Regions from separate parts of the Enterococcus gallinarum genome, predicted to be linked through region 2. Evidence: riboswitches for the same ligand, from Rfam matches in the RefSeq annotation. Region 2 holds a riboswitch; the other holds the start of a gene.
What was found. Region 2 has a riboswitch for thiamine pyrophosphate ahead of thiT (energy-coupled thiamine transporter ThiT). Riboswitches for the same ligand answer to the same signal wherever they lie in the genome.
Positions count from the first base shown of each region.

Region 1: it holds a riboswitch for thiamine pyrophosphate, as region 2 does, so the genes downstream of both, HED61_RS09120 (Ykof family thiamine-binding protein) here and thiT (energy-coupled thiamine transporter ThiT) in region 2, are expected to answer to the same signal.

Region 1 is NZ_CP050816.1:1,848,002-1,857,996, forward strand. It holds gene HED61_RS09110 (ATP-binding cassette domain-containing protein) at 1-1,254, opposite strand, end outside; gene HED61_RS09115 (ECF transporter S component) at 1,251-1,853, opposite strand; gene HED61_RS09120 (Ykof family thiamine-binding protein) at 1,846-2,457, opposite strand; TPP riboswitch at 2,548-2,648, opposite strand; gene HED61_RS09125 (zinc ABC transporter substrate-binding protein AdcA) at 2,929-4,464, shown strand; gene HED61_RS09130 (plasmid pRiA4b ORF-3 family protein) at 4,530-5,534, shown strand; gene HED61_RS09135 (GntR family transcriptional regulator) at 5,906-6,613, shown strand; gene HED61_RS09140 (enolase C-terminal domain-like protein) at 6,718-7,917, opposite strand; gene HED61_RS09145 (glucose PTS transporter subunit IIA) at 8,204-9,995, shown strand, end outside.
Region 2 is NZ_CP050816.1:623,548-633,542, reverse strand. It holds gene HED61_RS03065 (patatin-like phospholipase family protein) at 1-200, opposite strand, end outside; gene HED61_RS03060 (class A sortase) at 281-994, opposite strand; gene HED61_RS03055 (hypothetical protein) at 1,224-2,006, shown strand; gene thiT (energy-coupled thiamine transporter ThiT) at 2,046-2,588, opposite strand; TPP riboswitch at 2,681-2,782, opposite strand; gene HED61_RS03045 (ribose-phosphate diphosphokinase) at 2,925-3,899, opposite strand; gene glmU (bifunctional UDP-N-acetylglucosamine diphosphorylase/glucosamine-1-phosphate N-acetyltransferase GlmU) at 4,001-5,389, opposite strand; gene purR (pur operon repressor) at 5,515-6,339, opposite strand; gene HED61_RS03030 (metal ABC transporter permease) at 6,476-7,309, opposite strand; gene HED61_RS03025 (metal ABC transporter ATP-binding protein) at 7,282-7,962, opposite strand; gene HED61_RS03020 (metal ABC transporter substrate-binding protein) at 7,975-8,919, opposite strand; gene ispE (4-(cytidine 5'-diphospho)-2-C-methyl-D-erythritol kinase) at 9,155-9,995, opposite strand, start outside.

The DNA of each region.
Region 1 (9,995 bases), 1.2 Mb from region 2:
GACCAGTGTACCGCTGGCCGCTTTGTCTGCCAATAACGACATCAATTGCCAAGACTGCCGCAAATCTTGTCCATAGGTTGGCTCATCAACAAGCAAAATCGGGATTTCACGATCGATCAAACAGGCAACAGCTAATCGCCGTTGTTGTCCTTGGCTTAATAGGAAAGGAGAATCTTCCTGTTTCTCCCATAGTCCCAATTGGTTCAGCTTTTCAGAGAGATCCTCTCTTTCTTGACCATTAGCTAATTCTTGTGCCACGGAGGAAGCTAGAAACTGATCCTGCGGGTTTTGCATGACCCAGCTCATCCGATCAAAAGGACGACTGCGAGAGGTCAAGCATTGCTCTTGGTAATAGATTGTTCCATCATAGGGAACTTGCTGCAACAGGGCTTTAAAAAAGGTTGATTTTCCTATCCCGCTTTTTCCTGTGATGCCTATTCGTTCTCCGGTCGAAAAGACTTCGTCTTTGATCAGCAGAGAATGTCTGCCAATTGGCAAACGAAAATTTACAAACCGCAAGAGGGGCTGCGGCTCAATAGGAGTGGGGGACGGTTTAATCATAGTTTGTCTTAGCTGCTCTTCTTGCTCTAAAAGCAACTGAGAAGGAACCGACTGAAAAGCATCTGTTAATAGGAGCCATTCCTGCACCCAGTCAGCGACCGGTGCTACTTGATGGTCGATTAAAAGAATTCCGATTTTCTTTTTTTGTTGAATTTCTGTTAATTTTTCAATCAATGATTGGGCGGTCAGCGAATCGAGATTAGCGAAAGGTTCATCTAATAGAAGATAGCGGCTTTCTAAAACAAGACAGCATGCTAACGCTACTAGTTGTTTCTCCCCACCTGAGAGGGTTGTCAGCACTCGATCTTCTAAATGACGAATCTCGCAAAAATCGAGTGCTGTCTCAATACGACGAGTCATTTCGTTTAATGGAATGGCTCTGTTTTCCAAACAAAATAACAGCTCTTCTCGGGGAGTTCGCATACAAAACTGCGTATCGGGATTTTGAAACATCAAACTAACGGATGCAATCCGTTGTACAGGGGATAAATCAGTAAAATCTTTCTCATCGATCACATAGTGTCCAGATTCGAACCCTTGATCCGACAAACCGGCTAATAAGCGAAAAAACGTACTTTTTCCTGAACCAGAAGGACCATAGATCCCTTTGATTTCCCCAGGAGCTAATTCAAAGGTAGCGGTAAGTTTTTGCTCATCAATCGTAAAGACACAGGAGTCTAGTGCTAAACTCATTCTTTCACACGGCTTTGTTTGAAGCGAGTATGTTGAGCAATCGGATAGCTATTCAAAACCCCCATTTTTGCTAAGTGATCACAAACCACTTTAACAAGGACAGCTGAAAAAAGGAGCGCGGAAAGCAGACGGATCACGAAAATAGTCAGCAGTAATTGCCACTTTAAATCAAGAAAGCTGGAACGGATCATGCCCCAAATAAAACTGGTGACAGTCGCTCCCAAAGCTCCCAGGATCAAAGAAGACCAGCCGAATTTTCGATAGCGAAAAGCGGCAAAGCCAGCCTCTGTGCCGATTCCTTGAAGAAAGCCGCTGACAAAGATAATTGGACCATAAAAGTTACCCATGAAAACCTCCAACAAAGCGGCGATCATTTCAGTAATCGTGGCTGCACCTGGTTTTCTTAGTACGTAACCGGCAAATGCAGACGCCATAAACCAAATCCCAAAGAGAAATTCATTCGCTAGAATGGCGAGGCCAAATGGAGTTAACAAGGTGCTGAGTAAAACCCCCAAGTGAACGGCCCCTAAATAAACGACACCGAATACGAGAGAAACGATGCCTACCATGATCACATCCTTTAATTGCCACTTACTCATGCAAAGAGGCCTCCTTCAACGAGGGACTATTGACTGAAACGGTTCCTTCAAGAACATAATGAGGCAGCTTTTCGTGTGCATAGGCCAGTGCTTGTTCAAAATAGGCGAATAATTGAGCGGCTGTGCCAGATAGCAGCGTCACGTAATGGGCCGATTGCGGTTGTAAGCCCATGGCATCCGCCAACGAGACGATATGCGCAATTTCTTCCATATAATCTTCACGTCCAAAGACATAAAAAGAATATTTGCACTGAACGATGAACGTACCTTTTGCAGTAATTTGCTGATGATTTGGCCGTTCATGCTTGCCGCTGAGAAAGGCATCACCAGCCAGATCTCCTGGACAGCCTTTCGAAAAAGTGAACTCACCGACCAAATGTGTTTTTGGGTCATAGGCATTGACAAAAAGAGCTACTGCCGCATCAATCACACTGGCAGCTTCACCACGGTAGAGTGTACTGAAAAGATCTGTCTGCTGCCAAACGGCTGTGGTATCGGTCTCTTTGATGCTTCGAAGAATGTGAGAGGCAAAATCATCTTTCATTGGATAAAGACTGATGCGGCATCCCGTGATATCGATTTGATTCATTGAACAATTTTCCATAGTATTCTTCCTTTCGAATGATTTTCTGTCTACAAAAAAAGCGTTCCTCCTTTTCTATCCACGGGTAGACAGAAAAATGGGAACGCGAAATAAGCTGCGCAACCACTTCCCTACGTTGGTATTAACCAAATCAGGTTCAAAGGGACCAGACAAACTGTCTATCTCAGCATAAAGCGCCCCTAGTGGATAATTCGATTCAATTACTTTCTGAGTGTAGCACAGACGATTTGAAAGAACAAGTCAGACAGCGCGAGCAAAAAGACAAATGAATCACTGCAGATATGAAAGAATAGACATATAAAAAAACATCTTTTTAGGTGTTGACAGATTGTTTTCCCTTGTGTAAAGTAAATAATCGAAAGTAAAACGTAAGTGTTACGATTTGTGTAAAGTAAATCGTAACAGGCTCTCTGATGTTTTTTTAGGAGAAATGGTCGTTTTGCTAAATCAAAAAGGGGTGCTGGTAAAGAGATGAAGAAATTTTTAAAAATAACAGGTATTTCGCTTTTGGCTCTAGGGTTGGCTGCTTGCAGTGTGACAAAGGAATCAGCGAATGAACAGACAGAACAATCAAGTGATCCAACGATTCAAGTCCTCGCTAGTTTTTATCCTATGTATGATTTTACTCGCAATGTGGTGGGAAATGAAGGCAATGTCGAATTGTTGATGCCGGCAGGAACAGACTCACATGATTATGAACCATCGGCTAAAGATATGGCAAAAATCCAAGAAGCGGATGTCTTTGTTTACAATAATGAGAACATGGAAATGTGGGTTCCTGCCATTGAATCTACATTGAAAGAAGGAGATGTCACCGTTGTGAAAGCTACGGAGGGGATGGTGTTGCTGCCGGGTGATGAAGAGCATGACCACGATCACGAGCACGATCATGAAGAAGGGCACTCTCATGAATTAGATCCTCATGTCTGGCTAGCACCAAGCCTTGCAATCAAACAAGTAGCAAGCATTCGTGATCAGCTAAGCAGGGCTTATCCAGAAAAGAAAGCTGCTTTTGAAAGGAATGCTGCGGCCTATTTAGAAAAATTGCAGTCATTGGATGATTCTTATCAGTCAGCATTTAAGAATGCCAAGCAAACGCATTTTGTCACCCAGCATGCTGCTTTTGGCTACCTCGCTTTGGAATACGGACTGACACAAGTTCCGATTGCCGGACTGTCTCCCAATGAAGAGCCTTCAGCGGCACGTATTGCTGAGTTGAAGCATTTTGTAGAAGATACCGGGATCAAGACGATTTACTTTGAAGAAAATGCCAAAGACAGTATTGCCAAAACACTGGCAACAGAAGCTGGTGTCGATTTATCCGTTTTGAATCCGCTGGAAGGATTGACACAGGAACAAATGGATCGTGGGGAAGATTACATTTCCATCATGGAACAAAACCGAGACGCATTGATGCTGACTACTTCACAAGCCAATGAGAAAGAAGTGAAAGAAGCAGAGAAAGAAAAAACCGTTTATAATGGGTATTTCGACGACGCAGATGTTCAAGACCGCTCACTCACGGACTGGAAGGGACAGTGGCAATCGGTCTATCCTTATTTGACAGACGGCACGCTGGATCAAGTTTTTGACTACAAAGCAAAACAGAATAAAAGCATGACGGCCGAGGAATACAAAGACTATTATACAACTGGCTACCAAACAGATGTTGCAGAAATTACGATCACAGGAGATACGATGGCATTTACCTTTGAAGATGGCACAACCAAGAAAGCAACCTATCAATATGTAGGCAAAAAGATCTTGAATTACCAAGCAGGGAATCGCGGCGTCCGTTATTTGTTTGAATCAAAAGATAACGATGCAGCCTTCAAATATATTCAATTTAGCGATCACTCGATTGCACCAACTGATTCCCATCATTTTCACCTTTATTTTGGCAATGAAAGTCAAGAAGCATTATTGTCGGAAATGGATCATTGGCCAACGTTCTATCCGACTGATCTGTCTGGATTAGAAATTGCACAGGAAATGCTTGCTCATTAAAAAAAAGATTGACAATTACTGCTCTTTTCGTCAAAGTTAAACTGATAGAAAGGAGCGGTATTTTTTTGGAAAAAACATTGAAAAAATTAGCAAAAGTAATCGATCACATGATGGATCATGTCGCGTTGTTCGGCGGTCCGAGTGTTGTCAGTAATGATGATTTAGATCATTACTTAGATCCGGTTTTTTATTTGATTTTTTGTGCAGAACAAAAGACGAATAAAAGAATGCTGACAGACAAAGAGTTTGTCGAATGGGTCTATACGGAAATGATGCCTCAAGAGATTCCTTATGATTTGAATTTCCTCCCCTTTGCTAAATTAGCTATTGAAGATTTTTATTATTGCATGTATAAAGAACAGCACATCACAAAAGAGCAATACCAAGAGATTATCTTTGTTCTTGCAGAAAAACAGCCTGTGTTTTACTCTCGCATGTCAAAACCGCATTTCTGGTCTTCAGAAAAGAAAGCGGCAATGCTAGAGATGCTTCATGATGTCGAACCGGAAGATCATGATTTGGTTCCGATCGAACATCCCTATGAAAATCAACGATCGCCAAAAATCGTCCCTTTTCCAATAAAAAAAGTTCCTGAAGCTAGCGAAGAAAGAATCGCTGCATATCAAATCCGTATTGATTTGGAAGGTTTCAAGCCGCCGATTTGGCGAAGGATGCTCATTCCTGCAGGCATTAGTTATGAACAACTCCATAATATGATCCAAATTGCTTTTCAATGGCAGGATTCACAGCTCTACCTTTTTCTTGCCGGCAATAATTCAATCGATGTGCCGAACACGGAACCTACAAATGCATTAGTGATCGACCATGATTTCCAAACCTGCCAAACACTGACCTACATTTATGACATGGGTGCTGACTGGACCCACAAAATAAAAATCGAGAAAATACTGACGGCTGCTGAAGCAGGTGAAACAGTCACGCCTGATTGTCTAAAAGCGGTTGGTGATGTGCCAAACGAAGAGCAACCAGAGGAACAAAGAGAATCAGTGAATGTTGAAACAATCAATGAAGAACTCCGGGATTACTGGGAATCTGATCCGTCCGACTAATTTTTTTCTCGGAATAAGTGCAATAATCGATTCATACGATGGTGTGACGAATCTGTTTAACAGTTCGTGACATCTTTTTTGATTGATCCTTGTTTGATTAAGGTGTTGACCATTCATGAACTACATCAAGCTAGCTGATATAGAAATACTCATTTCTGTGGCGACACGCCTGGTTTGATACAGATTCTATTTTTTTAACTCTAGAGCCAATGATTCAACAGATTGATTTTCGAGTACATTCGAGTACAATAGTTCGTAATGATACTGGACAAGCGACGATGCTCTATCTGCTGTGAGGTGCATCTTTCAATCGCTCTAGAAGATGGGCTATCTGTTCTGGCGACAGCTGAGAGCAAGTGAGGGGAGTTTTTATGAAAAAACGAGAATTTATCGTTCAAGATTTACTTAGTAAAATTTATCAGGAAGAATTTATTGAAGGAAAATTACCGAATCAAAGAGAACTTGCCAGAAATTATGGCGTTTCCCGCTTTACGATTCAACAAGCAATCAAAAATTTAGAAGAAATCGGCATCGTTCGTGTGGTCCAAGGATCGGGAATCTTTATCCATGAGAAGTGGGTCAAAAATCCCATGATCTTTAATTCCTTGACACGGACTCCTTACGATCGGATCCACTCCAAAATGATTTCTTTGAGTAAAGCACCCGCTACCCCAGATGAACAAAAAATCTTTCAGTTAGCAGACAATGAAGAAGTTTGGACCTTTGAACGGGTGCGAATCGTCAATTATAAGATTGAACAGCTAGAAACGTCGAAGCTACCGGTAGGATTATTTCCTAATGTCACTCAAGAGGTAGTAGAACATTCAATTCAGCGCTATGTTGAGAGTTGCGGATATCGGATTTCCCACTACATCAGCAGTTATACCCCGATTGCGACTTCAATGGCCCAGTCGGCAATCTTGCTGTGCAAACGGGGGACCCCAGCGATGCAAATCACGAATCGGGCAATTTTGGAAGATGGGCGGGTCTATGAATTCAGCAACATCGTCGCCATCGACTATGCAGTCACCTATATTCGACCTTTCGATCGAGAAATCCATCGTTCACGCATCGATTGATCGGCAGAGGAAGAGCCACAAATTTCCTAGACGATAAATCAAAAAAACTCAGAGCTCTGATTCAACAATTTGAGTCAGGCTGCTGAGTTTTTTAGGATTATTATTTAAGGTGTGATTAGTGTACCATCCGGCGTTCTGCTTTGTGTCCACTCATGGGGGCGGTAAACGACCGGAAAATCAGCCGCAGCTTCTTCATCAAATGTAATACCGATCCCGCTTTTTTCCATTGGATAGAAGAAGCCGCCTTTGGGTTGGGGACTGCCAACAAACACGGATTGGGTATTTGCCGGCAACTCGATCGTTTCTTGGATCGCGGCATTGTGCAGATGGATATTCAAATGCGTATTGACTGCCAAGCCGACTGGACTGATATCAGAAGGCGTATGCCAGGCAATTCGAACCCCCATCGCATCGCAAAAATGAGCTAGCTTCAATGCTGGCGTAATGCCGCCAATCTGTGATACATGAGCCCGCATGAAATCGATCTGCCGATTTTTGACTAGTTCTTGCCATTCCATTGGATTATTGAACAATTCACCTGTTGCAATGGGGGTTGCTGACTGACTGCGTAATTGTGTCAGCCAGTGATTTTGGTCAGGCGGCAGAATATCTTCCAAGAAAAAGAGCTGATAAGGTTCTGCTGCTTTGGCAAACTGAATGGCTTGATTCGGATGGAGGCGTTCATGAACATCATGCAGCATTTGAAATTGGTTGCCATATTTTTCTTTGATCGCTGCGAACATCTTCAAAGTCGTTTCCATATAATCTGTCTGATCAAAGTAAGAGCCGGAGATTGGTTCTTCGGGTGTTTGCAACTGGCTTGGATTCCCGCCATAGAACCCGAGCTGGCAACGAATATAGCGATAGCCGGCTGCCAAAAAACGATCGATTTCGTGATAGAGATCGTCTAAATTATCTGCTACCGCATGAGTATAAGCAGGGATCGCGGTTCTTGCTTTTCCCCCCAGCAGTTGATACAGAGGCATATCAGCTAACTGTCCCTTGATATCCCATAATGCCATATCAACACCAGAGATGGCATTGTTTGTGATTGGACCGTTGCGCCAATAGGAATTGACATTCATGACTTGCCAGATGTCTTCGATTTCATTCGCGTCTCTACCCATCAGAAGGGGACGTAAATATTCGTCAACGACTGTTTTGACTGCTAAAGGACGAAATTGAAACGTACTACAGCCTAGTCCGGAAATTCCTTTATTGGTTTCTACTTTAACGACAACAAGGTTATGGCGATCAGGTTTGATCGCAAAGGATTTGACGTCGGTGATGATCGTTGGTGTCATTTTATTCACTCCAATTTTTGTATCTAGTTGATATAGCCATTGAAACACGCAGAGCAACCGCTGTCAATTTGGTCCAAAAAAAGATGACTATGGCTCATAAAACCAGTCCAATTTTAGATAGATTCTTATTTATTTGTTGATACATAGCCTTTTTAGTCGGTTTTTTTAATAAAAGGACTGGTTTTACAAGCGGGTGCAGCCATGCTACTATGTGTGTGAAAACGGACCCACTTGAAAAGGCGCCTCAAGATTCAAGTCCGTTAGCAAACAACAGGAGGAAAAAATGATGATGAAAGAAGACATCGTAAAACAGATCATAAAAGATGTTGGTGGATCCGAGAATATCAATAATGCTTGGCATTGTATGACGCGGCTTCGTTTTGATTTGAAGGATGAAAAGAAAGTTGACTATACTGCTTTAGAAAAAATACCTAAAGTGGTGGGAACGAAATATCAAAGCAATCAGCTCCAAGTGGTGATCGGTACAGATGTAGCGGATTATTATGCTCCATTAGCCAAAGAACTTGGTTTGGATGAAAAGAGTCAAGAGTCTTCAGAGAAAAAAGGCGCTGTCTCGTTGTTTATGGATACAGTCTCCGGTGTATTCGGACCAATTGTTCCAGCAATCGCTGGGGCAGGAATGATTAAAGGGTTGATGGCAGGATTGGTTGCCTTAAATGTGATTTCCAATCAAACAGATACGTATTTAGTCATTGATATGATCGCCAGCGGCGTATTTACCTTCTTGCCATTTTTTGTTGCTGCTTCTGCTGCGCGCATCTTTAAAACGAATCAATACTTGGCAATCGCCATTGCTGCAACATTACAATTTCCAACGATGACGAATGCAGTTGCTGAAGGCAATATTTCGGCCTTTCGACTGTTTGGGGTTTTACCAGTTCCCGTTTTCAATTATGCGGGTACCGTTATTCCAATCATTTTTGCTGTTTTAGCATTAAGCTACATTTATCGCTTGGTAGACAAGGTATTGCCGCAAGTTCTGCGGACCGTCTTTACACCGACGATTTCCTTGTTTGTGGCTGGACTGATTACACTGACAGTTATTGGTCCAATCAGTATTCATTTAGGCAATTTGCTTGCAGATGGTGTAGCTGGCTTGTTTACGATTTCTCCTGTATTGGCAGGAATTGTTGTAGGTGCTATTCGTCCAATTGCGATCTTTACCGGATTACACCATGCAATGACGCCAATCGCATTACAAAACTTTGCCAATCAAGGGTATGATATGTTGATGCCAATGATGTTCATGGCAAATATGGCGATCACCGGCGCAACCGCAGCGATCTACTTTAAAGTAAGATCAAAAGAAGAAAAATCAATCATTTTGTCCTCAGCTGTGTCAGGATTGCTGGGCATCACTGAGCCAGCATTGTTTGGGATTTTATCAAAATATAAAAAAGCATTTTTAGCAGCTACCATCGGTAGTTCGATTGCATCAGCGTTCATCAGCTTTTTTGGCGTAAGGATCTATGGCTATATTTTATCCAGTATCTTTAGTTTGCCGGCTTATATTGGTGAATACTTTATCTATGCGGTCCTAGGCATTGTCTTGGCGATCGGTTCCTCTTTTGCTCTGACTTATTTCCTAGTCCCTAATCAAGCAGAAACAGAAACCTTCACCAACGAACTTGATTTACATGCTGTAACGCAAGGAGAATACATTCCATTGGAAGATGTACCCGACGAAGTGTTTTCAACAAAAATGATGGGTGAAGGGTATGCCATTCACTCTAAAGACGGCCAAATCTATTCGCCAGTCAGTGGTGAAGTCACTTCGGTTTTCCCTTCCAAACATGCGGTGGGAATCACCACATCGAATGGTGTGGAAGTTCTAGTCCATATGGGAATCGATACAGTTTCTCTTGATGGCAAAGGCTTTGAAGTATTCGTAAAAGTAGGAGAGCAAGTAACCCCACAATCGAAACTAGCAGCGATGGACTTGCCTTATATCGAACAACAAGGCAAAGAAACGATGGTCATCGTCCTAATCACGAACATGGAACGTGTCCAACAATTTTCAGGAACGATCGGTCTTGAAGGAAATCATCAAGCCGGTG
Region 2 (9,995 bases):
AGAAGCGGCCCTTCATGGACACAAGACAGATAGACTGTGCCGTGTTGACTCGTCAATCGCCACCCCTGTTCGTTGACCACTGATTGAAAAGCGGCTCGCGCCTCCGAATGACTAGAAAAAAAAGGGAAAACTAGTCGGCTTTGTTGAAACACATCTTGGGATACATATAAATCAGAAAAATAAATTTTTGTTGTCTTCATCCGACTCCTCCTCAAATGCAAAAAAGAAACCACGGATGATCAATGAAAATTTCTGACATCATTCGTGGTATTCTTATCATTTAAAAAGTCCGCTGTTCCATATTGAATGCGGCCCGCATCTCGTCTGTCGCATCAGCAACTGGTGTAACCGATTCAAGATCACCCTGAACCACACGTCTGGTTACTCCACCCATTTCACCACATGTAATTAATGTGATCATTTTTCTCCCTGCTACTTCATCCAATAAATAAACATCTGTTGGTTGAACCCGCACGGTTGAAGTTGCTGTATATGTATAAATATTTTCTAAATCCGTAATATAAATTGTTGCGCCAATAGCCACATCATCTAAAGGTGTGAACAAAAGGTCTGGCGACTGCGCACGATGGCTAGCTAGTGCATAATTTCCTTCGCCCATTTTTTGTGTTGGGCTAAGAGTTCCTGCTCCATATAGCAAAGCTTCATTCGATAACCCCTTAAAAATCGGCAAATTAATCGCTACGCTAGGTATCGCAACACCACCGATCACTGGTAATGTGCTGTTACTTAGTTGCGCTTTAAGAACTGCTTCTGAGCTGGCCGGTTCAACGGCATCAAAATCAAAAGTAGTATCTGCCTCCATATTTTTTTTGACATCGGCTCTAGAGATCTCGGAAACTGCGTAAGCATCTCCGTTGTGTTTGATCAGAAAATTTTTGATTTGATTATTAAAAATCAAAGCAAGACCAATCAATAACAAAAGGACCAAAAATAGATTCGAGAGCCAATGGAACAAAGTTCGTTTCTTTTTCATCGTTTTTCGTCTCCAATTTTTATTACTCCTATCATAACAAAATCATTGCAGAAGCGCCAATTTTGGATTTTTTTTAATAAAAAAGCAAAGTTTTTTGCTTCATAAAAAAACGTAATCTTAAAAATTGTTTTTTCCGTTATTTTGTAATATAACTTTAAACGAAAAGATACAAGCAATTTGATACACTTTATTGTAGAATGAACTTATTATCAGGGAGGGATTAATTGGCATGTCGAACACGATTTATGTACATATTGATACAACCAGCAATGCCGTTTCGACTCGCGGAGTGGATGCTCAAGATTTCAACAAGAGCATCGTTCACCAGCCAAAAAATCTGTTGTTGCTTGATCCCTCTAGTGAATTTGGTGAATTTGAGTCGCATACAGGGCTAAAGATTATCCGAGGCATTGAAGATGTCCACCTTTTCTTTCAACAACTCAACCGCGGACGGATCACAGAAGAAATCAAATGGATCGACTTTAATGATTTAGAAATGGTAAAGGAGCTAACACCGCTAGAAATTTCAGAATTGTTATATTTTGGGCATATGAAAACGCATCTTCATTCTCCGTTTTTCTACAAACTGCAAAACAACTTTGTTTATTTCGACCTCAAAGATCAGCGTTCCCGTGTTTACTACCGCTACCTGGAAGAATATTACCGAATTTTAGCTGACAAAATCACGCACATCGTTCTAGAAAAAATAAATGATCGACTTTCTTTCTTCAAAAAGCCTACTCCGGTCTCTAAACTTGATTTAAATCTTCTCAAAGACTTGCGGGGGGTCATGCAGGAAGGAATCATCTTATGTTTCCATCAAGAACAATTGGTCGATAAAACCTACACAATCCCGATTTACTTAGTCGAGGAATCTGGGCTCAAAAATAGTCACCTCTCTCTGAAAGAAGACTATCAAGTGGCAACGCTTCGCTACTTTGCAAATAAAAAAGAATGGCAGTTGGAATTGGATCAAGATGATCTAGCTTTTGGTTTTATCGATAAAAAATGACTTGCTCTCCTATTTTGATTTTGGAGAACAAGTCTTTTTTTACGCAGTCCGATTTAAATAATCGTCCTTAGGTACAAATACCTCTGGGGATGTTCGATAAGCAATTAGTAAGATAATTGCCGTGACGATTGCCGTAGCAAGTCCGCTGGCGGTATTCATTACCAGAGAGAAAAGCCAAGGTTTCATCCCCCAGAGAGCATATGCGCCCCAGTAAACCCAACCGGCAAGGAAATGCCAAAAATAACGAGCAAATGCGCCTGTGAATGTTGCTTGTACAAGTAGTCGTTGCACGCTACCCTTCGAACCATTTCTAATCGCCAAATGAATTTTATTTGCATAAAGTCCGGCAAAACCAACAAATGTAAAAGCAAATGGGTACTCAATCAATACTTGAAGAACACTCAAAAACCAGACTTTACCTAATGGGAAATGCAGCAATCCCCAAACCAATCCGGCCATTAATCCTGGCTTCCAGCCTCTACGGATAGCAAATATTGTTAATGGAATCTGTCCTAAAGAAATTGAAAAACTACTTCCAAAGTCTAAAGGAATCAGCGATAGTACCATCGCCAGTGCCGCCATAATCGTTCCCTCTATCCAAATTTTTGTACCATTTCCCACAAAAAAACTCCTCCTTTAGAATCATCACAATTCACAAAGGAGAAGTGTTAGACACTTCAACTCGTCACAATTCCTACGTTCGCATGATCGAAACAGGTACGAAGGGTTTAGAGTACTCTCATTCTCAGCCTTTTCAGACTCCCCTTTGTGATTAGATTCTATTTTATTTTGCTTGCACTGCTGCAAGTCATCTTCAAGAATACCACAAAATAAAAAAAAGAAAAGAAAACTCGCTCTGATAAAAAAAGAAACATCTCAACCGCGTCTAGACGAGATGCTTCTTTTGGGTTATCATTTTTAAATCGATAATTTTGATTCAAACAGTGGACTAACAGGTTTATTCTCATGGATTCGTTTGATTGCTTCTCCCATCAATGCACTAACACTGATTTCGTCAATTTTTTCAGATTTACGATCTTCTGGCAAGAAAATTGAATCAGTAACTACTAAGTGCTCGATAGCTGAATCTTCGATCCGTTGCAAAGCAGGTCCTGATAAAACAGGATGAGTACATGAAGCATAAACACTTTTTGCACCAGCTTGTTTTAATGCGTTCGCTGCTAGAGTAATTGTTCCGGCCGTATCGATCATGTCGTCGATCAAGACACACGTTTTGCCTTCTACGTGACCAATGATATTCATTACTTCAGCAACATTTGCTTTTGGACGTCGTTTATCAATGATCGCAATTGGTGATTTCAAGAATTCTGCTAATTTACGCGCACGAGTCACTCCGCCGTGGTCTGGTGAAACGACTACAACGTCATCTCCTTGAATATCTCTTTCCAAGAAATAATTAGCAATCAATGGTGCACCCATCAAGTGATCTACAGGAATATCAAAAAAACCTTGGATTTGTGAAGCATGTAGATCTAAGGTAACCATACGATTTGCGCCAGCTTTTTCGATCATGTTCGCCACCAATTTAGCAGTGATTGGTTCGCGGGAACGAGCTTTACGGTCTTGTCTCGCATAACCATAGTAAGGCATCACTACATTGATTGTTTTCGCACTTGCACGTTTCAAGGCATCAATCATGATCAGTAGCTCCATTAGGTTATCGTTTACTGGACTGCTTGTGGATTGAATAACATAGACATGTGAACCACGGATACTTTCTTCAATGTTAACTTGAATCTCGCCATCGCTAAATTGGTTCACTGAACACTTACCTAATTCCACACCTACTGCAGCTGCGATTTTTTCAGCTAACGGACGATTAGAATTCAGCGAAAAAATCTTCAATCTTGGATCAAAATAATGATTTGACATGAGAACCTCCACTTTCTTTGCGTTCATCTGGCAAAAAGACTACTAGTTCACCAGAATCTTCTTCCTAGTAAATAGTAGTCATTTTTGCTAAATAAATCAAGTCATTTCGCAGTTTCTTCATTCAAATAAGGCAATTTTTTTGCATAGCCTTCTTTGTTTTCCTGCCTTGCTCGGGCAATCGCCATGCTATGTTTAGGAATATCTTTTGTGATTGTAGAGCCAGCAGCGATCATGGTTTCTTCCTCAATCTGCAATGGCGCCACTAAATTCGAACCAGAGCCGATAAAACAATTGTCTCCGACAACTGTCTTGAATTTATTTTTGCCATCATAATTTACAAAGACGACGCCGCAACCAACATTGATATTTTTCCCTAGCGTTGCATCTCCGACATAAGAGAGATGCCCTACTTTTGTTCCCTCACCGATCGTTGCATTTTTTATTTCTACGAAATTACCAATATGGGCTCTTTCTTTAATGTCTGCTTTTGGACGCAGATGTGCATTTGGTCCGACATCTGCCCCGTTGTAGATTCGACTTTCTTCCACCACAGATGCCTTGATCGTTACATCATCACCGATTTGACTGTCTATGATTTGAGAAGATGCAGTGATGACACAGTCTTCACCAATTTTCGTTGCACCTTTGATGACGACACCAGCTTCAATCAGTGTGTCTGCTCCAATTTCCACGCCATCATCAATATAAGTAGTATCAGGGTCAATCAATGTCACACCATTGCGCATATGCTGCTGATTGATACGCTTGCGCATCAAACGATTCGCTTCTGCCAGCGCTAATCGATCATTGACTCCTAACGACTCATTGAAATCATCCGTTTGATAAGCAGCTACAATCTTCCCTTCTGCTTTCAAGATCTCAATAATATCTGTTAGATAATATTCCCCTTGTGCATTATCGGTATCTAATTTTGCCAATGCATCAAATAATAATTCATTGTCAAAACAATACGTTCCCGTATTGATTTCTTGGATCATCGCCTCTTCCACAGAGGCATCTTTTTGTTCCACGATTTTTTCTACGACACCCATTTGATTGCGTACAATCCGACCATATCCGGTCGGATCTTCAGCTTGCGCAGTTAAAATCGTTGCTGAGGCTTTTTGTTCCTGATGGAACTCAAAAAGATTATTCAATGTCTCAGTCGTTAACAAAGGGGTGTCTCCACTGATTACTAACGTTGTTCCCCGTTTTTCTCTTAAGAAAGGCTCTGCTTGAACAACTGCATGGCCAGTTCCTAACTGTTCTGCTTGTAAAGCATACTCACTGCGGTCCCCTAATTGTTGCTTGACCATTTCTGCTCCATGTCCGACGATTGTTACGATTGCATCAGGTTCTGTCTCCACTACGCGATTCATGATATGTTCTACCATAGGTTTTCCGCAAACGGGATGCAAAACCTTGTATAACTTGGATTTCATTCTAGTACCTTTGCCTGCGGCAAGTATAATTGCAAAACGTGATTCCACGTGTTCCACTCCTATCGATTCCGACTGATTGATTTCTGTATATGTCCAGTTTAGCCCAACTAAGGATGGTTTTCAATATATAAGGAAAAACACAACTAGACCAATTAAAAAAGACTGATTCAAAATCAGTCTTTTGTTTCAAAATAATTCCCCGGCACGACCGAGATCGTTTTCGTCTGAGTATCAACGTCTTCAACAAACAGCAGCGAACTATAATCAGAAATAGCACGTTTTCCTTTGAATTTAGCTTCCGCAAAAACCGTTATGCCAACAAGTTCAGCTTCAAATTCTTCGATCAAGCTCTTCATACCGTTCACAGTGCCGCCGCCTTTCATAAAGTCATCTACGACTAAGACTTTGGAACCGCGTTTTAAGCTACGCTTTGATAATTCCATTTTCTCGATTCGTTCAGATGACCCAGAAACATAGTTCACGCTGACTGTTGACCCTTCCGTAATTTTAGAATCTCGCCGAACGATCACAAAGGGAACATTTAAATAATAAGATACCGCTTGTGCGATTGGCACTCCTTTAGTAGCAACAGTCATGACTGCATCAATTTGTTTATCCAGATACTTCGAAGCAATGATACGGCCTACTTGCCGCAGTAGCTCAGGTTCTCCAAGCAAATCCGAGAGATAAACGTAACCACCAGGCAGCAGTCGATCTTGCTCAGAAAGGCGTTCCGCTAACCCTTCAACATAGGCATAGGCTTCTTCTTTTGAAATCTCAGGCACAAAAAAAACACCGCCAGCTGCACCTGGAATTGTATCGAGAGTTCCCGTACCACGTTCTTTGAAGGTCTTTTTGATAATCGCTAGATCTTCACTGATCGATGATTTAGCAGAAGCATAGCGTTTTGAAAAAAATGACAATGAAATCAATTCATGCGGATGATTCAATAAATAATGTGTCATATCTATCAATCGTTCACTTCGACGAATTTTCACACATGCCCACTCCTTTAATTTATTCGTCTTATTATAAGGCTTTTTGCGTATAAATGCGAGCATTATCTTGAAAATCTAAAGAATTGTTCGCTTTTCATTCAATCAAAGAAAAAAAGAAACGAAAAATTTTCGTTTCTTATCGTTTTAACCGTTGTTTTCGTTGGAAAAGAATGACAATACGCTTGACCACATTGATGACTAAAAACAAACCGATAAATACTAATGTGATCGTAGCGCCTGGAGGTGTATCGAGATAAAAAGAGCTAGTCAATCCCGACAGCATACCGAATAGACCAATCAAGACACTGATCAAAATCACCGCATTAAAACTCTTGCCTAAACGCATACTGATTGCAGCTGGCAATACCATAATCGCAGAAATCAGTAACGCACCAGCGATGGGAATCATCATAGCGATAGCAATCCCTGTCAAAACATTAAAAAGCATCGACATTATCCGCACTGGCAAACGGTCTACATGAGCCGTATCCTCGTCAAAAGTCAGGACATACATCGGACGTTTGAATAGAAAGAAGAGAACGAATACAGCTAAAAATAAAAAGCCTAGAAACCAAACTTGATCCTGAGTAATGGTCACGATGGAACCAAAGAGATAGGATTGGATACTGGTCGCTGAGTTTCCTCCACTCAGATTCATAAGGACCAATGCTAATGCCAAACCGCCTGACATCAAAATCGCAATTGAGATCTCTGAATAACTCCGATAAAGTGTTCGTAAATATTCCAAAATGACCGCGGCGATGATTACGATTAATAAGGTCGTGAGATCTGGATTCAAATTAAGAAAAAAGCCTAATGCTACACCAGCTAATGAAACATGTGAGAGTGTATCGGCCATCAAAGACTGTCTTCGGATCACAAGAAACACACCTAGCATCGGTGCGATTCCGGCAATAAAAATTGTAGCCAAAAAAGCACGCCTCATGAATTCATATGAAAGCAACGCCATGGTGAATCCTCCTTTCGAACCAACCGAATTTGTCGATCCGCATACTCCTTAATATCTTCGTGATCGTGGGTGATCATCAAAATCGATTTCCCATGATCGTGTGCATTGTGACGCAGTAATTCATAAAATAAATTTCGTGATTGCTCATCCATCCCTGTCGTTGGTTCATCCAAAATAAATAAATCTGGATCAGTCGCAAAGATACGTGCTAAACTGATTCGCTGTTTTTGCCCTCCGGACAGTTCGCCAATCCGTTTTTTGCGCATTTCCCACATACCTACTGCATCCAATGCTCGCCGAACATGTTCATGATCCCGCTTTGTCAGCTTCTTAAACCATCGGTCTTTCGGATAACGGCCAGATTGGACCAATTCTAAGACTGTACTTGGAAAGCCTACATTGAACGAGGCAATCTGTTGTGGAATATAGCCTACACTTAGCTTTTGTCCTTCTCTGTTTTTGGTAGCCAGTATTACTTCTCCCTTTGATGGTTTCAACAACCCTAATGTTGCTTTAATCAAGGTAGATTTTGCAGCCCCATTTTCTCCTGTTAGAATGACGAATTCCCCATCTTCAACAAAATAAGAGATATCCTCTAATACAGGCTCATCATCATAATAAAACGTTAGTCCTTTTACATCGATATAACGCACAGATGTGCCTCCTTACTTGATACTTTTTTGTAAAGCTTGCAGATTTTCCTTCATTACTGTGAGATATGTTTCTCCATCACTAATCTGTTTTTCCGTCAAACTTTCTAACGGATTCAATACAGCCAATTCAACCCCAGTCTCATTCGCTAAAGTTTCCGCGACTTTAGAAGAAGCATTTTCTTCAAAATAGATAACTTTGACTTGATGATCCTCAACATATTCTTTTAGCTCTGCTAACCGACTAGGAGTTGGTTCTTGATCTGGAGATAATCCAGCAATCGATTCTTGGACTAGATCATATTGTTTTGCCAAATATCCAAAAGCGGCATGTTGTGTGACAAATGTTCGATTGACCGCATCTTTCAAAGCAGCAGTGTACTCTTGATCCAATGCGTTCAATTGCTCAATATAAGCAGCGGCATTCTTTTTAAATGTAGCTGCTTTCGTTGGAAATTTCTCGCTTAACTGATCTCGAATCGTTTCAACTTCTTTGATTGCCATTACTGGATCTGTCCACACATGCGGATCTAATTCATGGGTATGGGCGTCTGTCCCATGTTCTGCTTCTGCTTCCGTTTCTCCATGGTCTTCATTTTCAGCTAAATCAATCTCTTTGGCCGCTTCGATCACAACTGTTTTGTCAGTATCGATCAAATCTGTCATTGTTGGCACCCATGTTTCCAATTCCGGACTATTGTACACAAAAGCATCTGCATCCATAATTTTTGCCATATCTTTCGCACTAGGTTCATAATCATGGGGTTCTGTGCCCGCCGGTATAAGCAAAGATACTTTACCTGTATCTCCAACAACCTCTTTGGTAAACTCATACATTGGATAAAAAGTCGTAATAACCTGCAAATCCTGACTTTCTTCTGCGACTTGTTCTGATCCTTTTCCGCAAGCCCCTAATAAAACAGTACTGGTAAGCAAAAATAGAGCTAGTAATTTTTTCATGATGATTCCTCTTTTCTTATTAAAACGGAACTAATCCGATTTATCAGCAAAAATTACTCTACCAAAGGAAACCTCATTCGTCAAGACAAATCGTATGTTTTCCGATTTAGAGCGTTCCTCTGCCAGTAAATCGGAAAACATGGGAAAATTGATTCATATATCCGCTAAGCAAAAAACAGATGTCACATTTTTTGAATGTGTGCATCTGCTTTTTAATTTGTCCTTTTGTTTCCTACTATTTTAATGTGCGAACTAGATAAACCTCTTCACAAAAACCTTTTAAAGCATTATACACTCGCTGAGCCCGTGAGTATTTCTGGCACAAGGCAAAAACAGTCGGTCCACTTCCAGTCATCAGTGCCACATCCGCACCATATTTCATCATTCGTTCCTTGATTTGTTGTACGACTGGATGCTTAGGAATCGTGATCGATTCCAAACTATTTCCCATTGCAGCAATCATTCGTTGATAATCTTCAGCAAGAATTGCATCAGAAAGTTCTTGAATATCTGGATGATGCAACTGATCTAGATCAACTTCTTGAAAAATTTTACCTGTTGAAACACTTAGTCGGGGCTTGACTAAGACCACCCAGCACTGCGGCATCGGGCGCAACGGCGTGACTTTCTCTCCTTTACCAGAGATGAACGCAGTCGTTCCATAAATGCAATAAGGGACATCAGTACCTACTTCCATTCCTATATCGATCAATTCCGGCATCGTCAGACCTAATTGCCATAAGCGGTCCATCCCCCTTAGCGCTGCTGCACAATCTGTACTGCCACCGCCAAGGCCTGCTGCTACAGGGATATTTTTCGTGATCCGAATCAAGATACCTTTATTGATACCATAGCGTTTTTTGACAATACTGGCTGCTTGATATACATTATTGCGTTTATCGATCGGCAAGAAGGCCTTATTGGTTTCGATAATGATTTTATCTTCTTCTAGCTCTTCCATTATCAGACGGTCGGCTAGATCAACACTGGACATCACCATTTCCAATTCATGGTAACCGTCTGCTCGCTTACCCAAAACATCAAGTCCTAGATTTATCTTAGCAGGCGCTTTTTCA